2 regions of the Streptomyces sp. Q2 genome follow, and region 1 is predicted to be linked to the other one. Evidence: riboswitches for the same ligand, from Rfam matches in the RefSeq annotation. Region 1 holds a riboswitch; the other holds the start of a gene.
What was found. A riboswitch is a leader RNA that binds a small molecule or an ion and turns the genes downstream of it on or off. The one in region 1 is predicted to bind cobalamin.
Positions count from the first base shown of each region.

Region 2: another riboswitch for cobalamin. It lies ahead of ACWBNA_RS03455 (ribonucleoside-diphosphate reductase subunit alpha); the one in region 1 lies ahead of nicT (Nickel transporter NicT).

Region 1 covers NZ_JBXEJE010000001.1:78,262-82,731, forward strand. Annotated here, with positions in the region: gene thrS (threonine--tRNA ligase) at 1-47, shown strand, start outside; gene ACWBNA_RS00355 (nucleoside hydrolase) at 91-1,053, shown strand; gene nicT (Nickel transporter NicT) at 1,050-2,174, opposite strand; cobalamin riboswitch at 2,203-2,402, opposite strand; gene ACWBNA_RS00365 (ArsR/SmtB family transcription factor) at 2,483-2,872, shown strand; gene ACWBNA_RS00370 (LAETG motif-containing sortase-dependent surface protein) at 3,032-3,973, opposite strand; gene ACWBNA_RS00375 (glycoside hydrolase family 13 protein) at 4,259-4,470, shown strand, end outside.
Region 2 covers NZ_JBXEJE010000002.1:281,608-286,077, forward strand. Annotated here, with positions in the region: gene ACWBNA_RS03455 (ribonucleoside-diphosphate reductase subunit alpha) at 1-1,843, opposite strand, end outside; cobalamin riboswitch at 1,968-2,096, opposite strand; gene mctP (monocarboxylate uptake permease MctP) at 2,278-3,906, opposite strand; gene ACWBNA_RS03465 (DUF3311 domain-containing protein) at 3,903-4,157, opposite strand; gene ACWBNA_RS03470 (GntR family transcriptional regulator) at 4,369-4,470, opposite strand, start outside.

The sequences.
Region 1 (4,470 bases):
CCGCCCGGGTCGGTGATCGCGGGACCGAACTGTGGGCGGCTGCGTAAGGTCGCTTCGTAACCCGTCGTAGCCCGGAAAGAGGAACCCGCCGTGACCGGTCAGCCCATCCCGGTGATCATCGACTGCGACACGGGCGTCGACGACGCCCTGGCCCTGCTGTTCGCCGTACGGCATCCCGCGCTCGACGTGCGCGCGGTGACCTGCGTGGCCGGGAACACCGACGTGGACGGCGTCGTCCGCAACACCCTGACCGTGCTGGAGCAGGCCGGGGCCGGTGACATCCCGGTCGCGCGGGGTGCCGAGCGCCCGCTGATCGAGCCGGTACGCACGGCACGGCACGTGCACGGCGAGGACGGGATGGGCGACCTGGGGCTGCCCGCGCCGACCCGCCGGCCGGTCGACGTGGACGCGGTGACGCTGCTGCGGCGGGAGATCCTCGCCTCACCGACGCCGGTCACCCTCATCCCCACCGCGCCCCTGACCAACATCGCGCTGCTGCTGCGCACCCACCCCGAGGTGGTCCGCAACATCGAGCGGATCGTGTTCATGGGCGGCGCGGTGGCGACCGGGAACGCCACGCCGGTCGCGGAGTTCAACGTGTGGCACGACCCGGAGGCGGCCGCGATCCTGCTCACCGCCGGGGTACCGATCACCATGTACGGCCTGGACGTCTTCAAGCAGGTCCTCGTCCCGGCCGGGGACGTGCAGCGGCTGCGCGCGAGCTCCGAACCCCGCCTGCGCATGGCCGGCGAACTCCTCGCCCACCGCGACCCCGCCACCTCCGGCGACCCCACGCCCACGGGCGGCCTCGGCGACGCGGGCGCCGTCTGCGCGGTCGTCGACCCGGGGGGCATCACCACCGAATTGCTCCCGGTCGAGGTGAGCCTGGCCCCGGGGGCCACCCGGGGCCAGACGATCGTCGACCGGCGCCCGCGCCCCGGCGAGTCCGAGATCCACGAGGGTACCCGTGAACAGCGCCTGGTGGACGTGGCGTTGGGCGTGGACGTGGAGCGGTACGTGAAGCTGTGGCTGACGACGGTGGAGGGTGTCTAGCGCGTCTCCGCCGCGGGCCGGACCGCCCACCGCTGCTCCACCCTGGCGAGCCGCCAGTAGGCGATGGCGGCCGCCCACACCACCACGAACAGGCCGACGATGACGTAGCCGACGCTGTCGAGGTTGATGTCGGCGATCCAGGTGGTGACCGTGTCGCTCAGGTCGAGCTTCTCGTGCAGGACGCCGACGAGTTCGATGGTGCCGATGAAGAAGGCGACGGCGACCGACAGGCCGGTGATGGTGAGGTTGTAGAAGACCTTGCGGACCGGGTTGGAGAACGCCCACTGGTAGGCGAAGTTCATGAACGTGCCGTCGAGGGTGTCGAACAGGCTCATGCCGGCGGCGAACAGGAGCGGCAGGGACAGGATCGCGTACCAGGGCAGGCCGGCCGCCGCGCCCGAGCCGGCCATCACCATCAGGGTGACCTCGGTCGCGGTGTCGAAGCCGAGGCCGAAGAGGAAGCCGAGCGGGAACATCTGGCCGGGGCGGCTGATGGACTTGGTGAGGCGGCCGAGGATCCGGTTCATGAAGCCGCGCGAGTCCAGGTGCTGTTCGAGTTCCTTCTCGTCGTAGGCGCCCGCCCGCATCGCCTTGAACACCTTCAGGATGCCGAGCAGGGCGGCCAGGTTGAGGGCGGCGATGAGGTAGAGGAACGTGCCGGAGATCGTCGTACCGAGGAAGCCGAGCACCTGGTGGGTGCCGGAGCCCTCGTTCATGACCTTTCCGGCCAGCTGGGTGCCGCCCGCGATCAGCAGGGCGAGGACGACCACCACGCTGGAGTGGCCGAGCGCGAACCAGAAGCCCACCGACACCGGGCGCTTGCCGTCGGCCATCAGCTTGCGGGTGGTGTTGTCGATCGCGGCGATGTGGTCGGCGTCGAAGGCGTGCCGCATGCCGAGGGTGTAGGCGGTGATGCCGAGGCCGATGCCGAAGGCCTTGTTGCCGACCTCGTAGTGCCCGGGGGCGACGAGGAGGAACAGGATTCCGAAGGCGACGACGTGCAGTGCGGCGACGACCGCCATGAGGCCGGCGGTCTTGAGGGTGTCTTCCCGGCGCCATTTGAAGGAGGACGTCGGGGCGGGGACATGCGCAGACTTCTGGGCAGGGTTGGGCAGGGTCATCCGGTCACGCTCCAGCACCTCGTGGATCAACTCGTGAGATGCCGTGGCCGGTCTCCTGGCTTACGGGTCGTACGTGTCCGTTCCTGCCTTCCCGGTCTTGCGACCAGTGGCCCGGCTGGCGCCGGACGGGACGGAAACTCCCCGATCACAGTGGCGAGGGCCGCTCCGGCATGGACCCCCTGAGGGGTCGTCACCGGCTTCCCGAGCACCACGGCCAGCCCACCGTAGGGTGGCAAGCGGTCTCCTGCATAGCTGCGTACCTGGGCAGGTATGAAAGATCACATGGGGGTGCCTGCGAGGATGACGGCATGCATCTCGTTCCGGCCGACCGAGCGGATCGCCGAACCATCGACGGGCACCGGGTGTGCGACGCCATCGCCGCGATCGGCGAACCGGGCCATGTCCGCACCTGGGCCGACCGCTTCTCGCTGCTCGCCGACCCCAAGCGGCTCGCCCTGCTGCTCGCCCTGCACCGGGCCGGCCCCCTGGCCGTCTCCGACCTGGCGATCGCCACCGGCATGAACGACCCCGCCGTGTCCCAGGCGCTCAGGCTGCTGCGGGCGGCGGGTGTCGTAGAGGGCGAGAAGGAGGGACGGATCGTGCGCTACCGCGTGGTGGACGCCGACATCGCCGCGCTGCTCAAGCAGTGCGCGACCCCATCCGGCCCGTCTGGGGGTCCCCCCTCTGGGGGAGTCTGAGGACGAGGCCCTTCGGGCCGAACGCGGGGGTCTGGGGGCGTAGCCCCCAGGGACGGGACGGGAAGGGGCGGCGCGGGTGACATCCCGTGTCCTCAACCCGAAAAGCGCCGGCCGGGCCGAAACCGCCCGACCGGCGCTGATCACACCGACTGCGCCTGATTACGAGCGGGCAGCCTTGCGACGCCGCGTCGCCAGCACGATGCCCGCACCGCCCGAGAGCAGCACCGCCGCACCGATCGCGATCGGACCGGTCGCGCTGCTGCCACCGGTCTCCGCGAGGTCACCGCCGCCGTTCGGGGTGGCGGCAGGGGACGTGGTGGACTCGGAGGCCGACGGGCTCGGGGCCTCGGTGGAGGGCGAGGGGGACTCGGCGGGGGTCTCCGTCGCCGGGGGCGTCGTCTCCTCCGCCGGCGTCGAGGGCTCGGTGGACTCCGGCGTCGACGGGGTCGGCGTCGGGGTGGCCGGCGGCTCGGACGGGGCCGTCGTGCAGTCCTTCGTGCCGCCGTTCCAGGCCGCGATCAGCTTGTCCTTGATGACCGGGCGGTCCGGGCCCTTGGGCAGGTCGCCGTGGACGAAGCCGTCGTTCGCGTCGAGCTTGCCGTCGAACTTGACCGCGCCGCGGTAGAGGTCTATCTGCGCGAAGCAGCCCGCGTCGGGCACCGCGATGTCGAGGGAGTCGGTCTGGCCCGGCTTGACGGTGACGGTGTCGAAGTCGACGAAGACCTGCTCGCCGGAGGTGCCGAAGGTGGCGCCGTGGGCGAGGTAGGAGGCCAGGGAGGCCGTGCAGGTGGCGGCGTCGCCCGCGGTGCGGACCTTGATGTGGACCTTGCCGTCGTCGGTCGGCTTGAGGTTCTGGTCGTCGACCTTGACCGAGTCGAAGAAGCTCGTGCCGTCCAGCGAGAACTGGCAGCGGTCGGTCCCGGTCTCGGTGCCCGCGCCGGTGCCGGGCTTGTAGGTGCCGCCGGAATTCCAGCCGTCGCCACCGGGAGTGCCGGTGGCCCAGGCGCCGGAAGCGGCGGCGACGGAGGCGGAACAAAGGACGAGCGCCGCGGCGCCCGTCCCCAGCAGGCGGCGCGCGGTGACACGTCTGGCTGTCGACATGCGGATCCCATCGGATGTGTGTGAGGGGTGCTGAGGTGCTGTGGAAACACCTCTGAGAACACTGGGCCCATTGGTCACATGCGCCACAGTGTCCGCACATCGTGGATCTCCCAGCGGAACCCTGTCAACCTGCGGATATGCAGAGGGAGTTCAGAACTCCCTCACAATTCCGACACACAGGGAATGAACCGCTCCGGACGGCGTTCGAGTTCCCTTTCCCGACAATGTGGACAGGTACCTGAGTGCCGTGCCCACCGTCACGACCGCCATGAGGGAGAACGCCGCGTGACCGACCCGAACCGAGACCACCGACTGCACCTTCCCGACCTCTCCTCCAAGGACCCCGACTGGTGGCGGCAGGCCGTCGTCTACCAGGTCTACCCCCGCAGCTTCGCCGACGCCGACGGCGACGGGCTCGGTGACCTGCGCGGGATCACCCGGCGCCTGAACCATCTCGCCGCGCTGGGCGTCGACGCCCTGTGGCTCAGCCCCTTCTA
Region 2 (4,470 bases), on a different contig from region 1:
ACGCGATGGTGGCGGTCGGCGCGATGGCGAGCAGCAGGGCGTTGCGCATGCCGGTCGTGGCGACACGTGCCCTCAATGCCGCCCAGCGCTCCGGCCAGGTCAGTTCGGTGTCGTAGTGGTCGGGGTGCAGAACGCCACGGGCCGTGCGGGTCTTCTCCCAGGCCGGCAACGGGCCGTTGCGCTCGGCGAGGTCCGCGGAGGCCTCGTACGCGGCGAGCATGATGCGCTCGGCGATGCGGGTGGAGAGCTGACGGGCCTGTGGCGAGTCGAAGGGCAGCCGCAGCTGGAAGAAGACGTCCTGGAGGCCCATCGCGCCGAGGCCCACCGGGCGCCACCTGGCGTTGGAGCGGCCCGCCTGCTCGGTCGGGTAGAAGTTGATGTCGACCACGCGGTCGAGGAAGGTGACGGCGGTGCGGACGGTCTCGTCGAGGCGGTCCCAGTCGATGTCCCCGGCCGTCCGGTCGACGAACGCGCCGAGGTTCACCGACCCCAGGTTGCACACCGCCGTCTCCCCGTCGTCCGTGACCTCCAGGATCTCCGTGCAGAGGTTGGAGGAGTGCACGACGTGGCCCGGCTCGGCCGTCTGGTTGGCCGTGCGGTTGGCGGCGTCCTTGAAAGTCATCCAGCCGTTGCCGGTCTGCGCGAGGGTGCGCATCATGCGGCCGTACAGGTCACGGGCGGGGATGGTCTTGCGCGCGAGGCCCTTTTCCTCGGCCTCGCGATAGGCGGCGTCGAACTCCTCGCCCCACAGGTCCACCAGCTCGGGCACGTCGGCGGGGGAGAACAGCGACCAGGGCGCGTCGGCGCTCACGCGGCGCATGAACTCGTCCGGGATCCAGTGCGCGAGGTTCAGGTTGTGCGTACGGCGGGCGTCCTCACCGGTGTTGTCGCGCAGCTCCAGGAACTCCTCGATGTCAGAGTGCCAGGTCTCCAGGTAGACCGCGGCCGCGCCCTTGCGCCGGCCGCCCTGGTTCACCGCGGCGACGGAGGCGTCGAGGGTCTTCAGGAACGGGACGATGCCGTTGGAGTGCCCGTTCGTGCCGCGGATCAGCGAACCGCGGGAGCGGATGCGGGAGTAGGCGATGCCGATGCCGCCCGCGTGCTTGGAGAGCCGGGCGACCTGGTGGTAGCGGTCGTAGATGGAGTCCAGCTCGTCCTTCGGGGAGTCCAGGAGGTAGCACGACGACATCTGGGGGTGCCGGGTGCCGGAGTTGAAGAGGGTGGGGGAGGAGGGGAGGTAGTCGAGGCGGCTCATGAGCCGGTAGAGGGCGGCGACTTCGTCGAGAGCCCTGACCGTGTCGTCCTCGGCGAGCCCGGACGCCACCCGGAGCATGAAGTGCTGGGGCGTCTCGATCACCCGGCGGGTGATCGGGTGCCGGAGCAGATAGCGGCTGTGCAGGGTGCGCAGGCCGAAGTAGCCGAAGCGGTCGTCGGCGTGCAGGTCGACCAGGGCGTCGAGGCGGTCGGCGTGCACCCGCACGAACTCGGCCGTACGGTCCGCGACGAGGCCCTCGCGGTGGCCCACCGCCACCGACTCGGTGAAGGACGTGACGCCCTGGGAGGCGGCCTCGGCGCGGATGCTGACCGTCAGCAGGCGGGCGGCGAGCCGCGAGTAGGCGGGGTCCTCGGAGATGAGGCCGGCGGCCGCCTCGGTGGCCAGCTCGCGCAGTTCCGTCCCGTCAGCCCGCGCGGACCGGCCGCGCAACGCGGCGGCGGCGACCCGGCCGGGATCGGCGTCGGGGAGGTCGGCGGTCAGCTCGGTCAGGATCCGCAGCAACACGGTCCCGGGACCGTCGTCGGCCACCGGTGTCACTGAGGCCGGATCTGCTGGCGCGATGGTCACGTGGGGCTCTCCCTCGCTCGGCACGGGGACCTTGCGGAGGGCAGGCGGCAGCACACGAGCGCACGCGGCGTCGCGTCCACCGGCCCATTCCACGAGGCCCGGACGTCATGGCACCCGGGCCTGATGGCCGGGCGCGCTGTCGGCAGGTCCTCGGACTGACTCCCGTGCACGCATAAACGCGCATGAGTACACCGTTGCGGGACAGTTCCGGATTCGCACCGGATTCCCCTGCGGCGACAGCGAGCATGAGCATACATCTTGTGCCGGGTGAGGAAAGCACCCCCATATGTTGTGTCGCGCTGGTTTCAGAGCGTCAACTCATAGGTGACGAGAGTGATGTCGTCGACGCCCGTCGCGGCCGCCGAGGTTGGCGGCGGGCGGGGACACGGCAACGGGCCGCCGGATTTCTCCGGCGGCCCGTGATGACGTACCGCTCAGTGCGAGGTGCCCGCGGTCGCCGGCGGCAGCTCCACCTGGACGCCCGGGTCGCCGGCGTCCGCCGTGTAGTCCTCCGGGGACGTCTCGTCGATTCCCTCGGGGGCCTTCAGCGCCTTCAGGACGAAGGTGAGGACCACCGTGACGGCGACGTTGAGGAGGAACGCCGTCAGGCCGATGTAGCCGATCTCCCCGATGCCGGGGATCTCCTTGGACGAGCCGCCGAAGTGCTTCTGCGTCGGCGAGGCCACCCCGTACGCGGCGACCGTGCCGTAGACCATGCCGACCGCCCAGCCGGCGAGCAGGGCCCAGCGGTGGAACCACCGTGTGAACAGGCCGCCGACCAGGGCGGGGAAGGTCTGCAGGATCCAGATGCCGCCGAGCAGCTGGAAGTTGATGGCGACCGTCTTGTCCATGGTGAGGACGAAGGCCAGCGCGCCCACCTTCACCAGGAGCGACACCAGCTTGGAGACCTTGGTCTCCTGCTCCGGCGTGGCGTCCGGCTTGATGAAGTCCTTGTAGATGTTGCGGGTGAAAAGGTTCGCGGCCGCGATCGACATGATCGCCGCCGGCACCAGCGCGCCGATGCCGATCGCCGCGAAGGCCACGCCCGCGAACCAGTCGGGGAACATGTTCTCGAAGAGCTGGGGGATGGCCAACTGCCCGTTGCTCACCTTGACTCCGGCCGCGATCGCCATGAAGCCCAGCAGCGCCAGCAGGCCCAGCATCAGCGAGTACAGCGGCAGGATCGTGGTGTTGCGGCGGATCACCTCGCGGCTCTTCGAGGACAGCGTCGCCGTGATCGAGTGCGGGTACATGAAGAGCGCGAGGGCGGAGCCCAACGCCAGCGTGGCGTAGGTCCACTGACCGGCCTCCGCCGGGACCAGCGCCCCGCGCGGCGCGCCGGTGGCCGGGTTGGTCTGGCCGTACGCCTCGCTCGCCTTGGCGAAGATCTCGTCGAACCCGCCCAGCTTGATCGGGATGTAGATGATCGCCACCGCGATGACGATGTAGATCAGCGTGTCCTTCACGAACGCGATCAGCGCGGGCGCGCGCAGCCCCGACGAGTAGGTGTACGCCGCGAGCACACCGAAGGCGATCAGCAGCGGCAGGTCCTTGACGAACCAGTTGGTGTCCTCACCGCCGCCGACGCCCATCACGTCGAGGACGGCCTGGATACCGACCAGTTGGAGCGCGATGTACGGCATCGTCGCGAGGATGCCGGTCACGGCCACGGCGAGCGACAGGCCCTTGGAGCCGTGACGGCCGCGCACGAAGTCCGAGGTCGTCACGTACCCGTGCTTGTGCGAGACCGACCACAGGCGGGGCAGGAAGGTGAAGATCAGCGGGTAGACCAGGATGGTGTAGGGCACCGCGAAGAAGCCGGCCGCGCCCGCCGCGTAGATCGCCGCCGGTACGGCGACGAAGGTGTACGCCGTGTACAGGTCGCCGCCGAGCAGGAACCAGGTGACCCAGGTGCCGAACGACCGGCCGCCCAGGCCCCATTCGTCGAGGCTGTGCTCGTTGGCGGCCTTGCGCCAGCGCGCTGCCAGGAAGCCCAGGATCGTGACGGCCAGGAAGAAGAAGATGAAGACGGCGAGTGCGACGCCGTTCACGCCGTCGTTCACTTGTCGGCACCTTCCTGACGGCCGCTCTGGTCACGGCGCCACAGCTTGTACGCGAGCATCGTCAGCGCTGTCGAGATCAGCACCCACGCCATCTGGTACCAGTAGAAGAACGGGATGCCGATGAAGGCGGGGTCGACCTTCGCGTACGACCCCACCCACAGCATCGCCACGAAGGGTGCGACGAGACAGAGCGCGATGACCACGCGGACCGGTGTCACCACCGGTGGTCTCACTTCAGGCGCATTGGACATACCGGGGCTCCGTCCCCTCACTGATCATCTGTGTAATGCGCAGGCAATCTAGGCGACGCTGTCAGGAGAGCGGAAGACCTCGTCCGCATATCGGTATGTGCTGGTTCTGTGTGTACGCACCGGGGAGTCCTCCCGTCCGTCCATGCGGCGACGGGAGGACCGTAGAGCAGGAGCGGCGGTTGCGCCACACCGCGTGCGGCACTCGTCCGCGCTAGTCCTGGGGGCGCTTGAGGCGGGCCACGAACTTGTAGCGGTCCCCGCGGTAGACGGACCGCACCCACTCCACCGGCTCGCCCTGCCGGTCCAGCGAGTG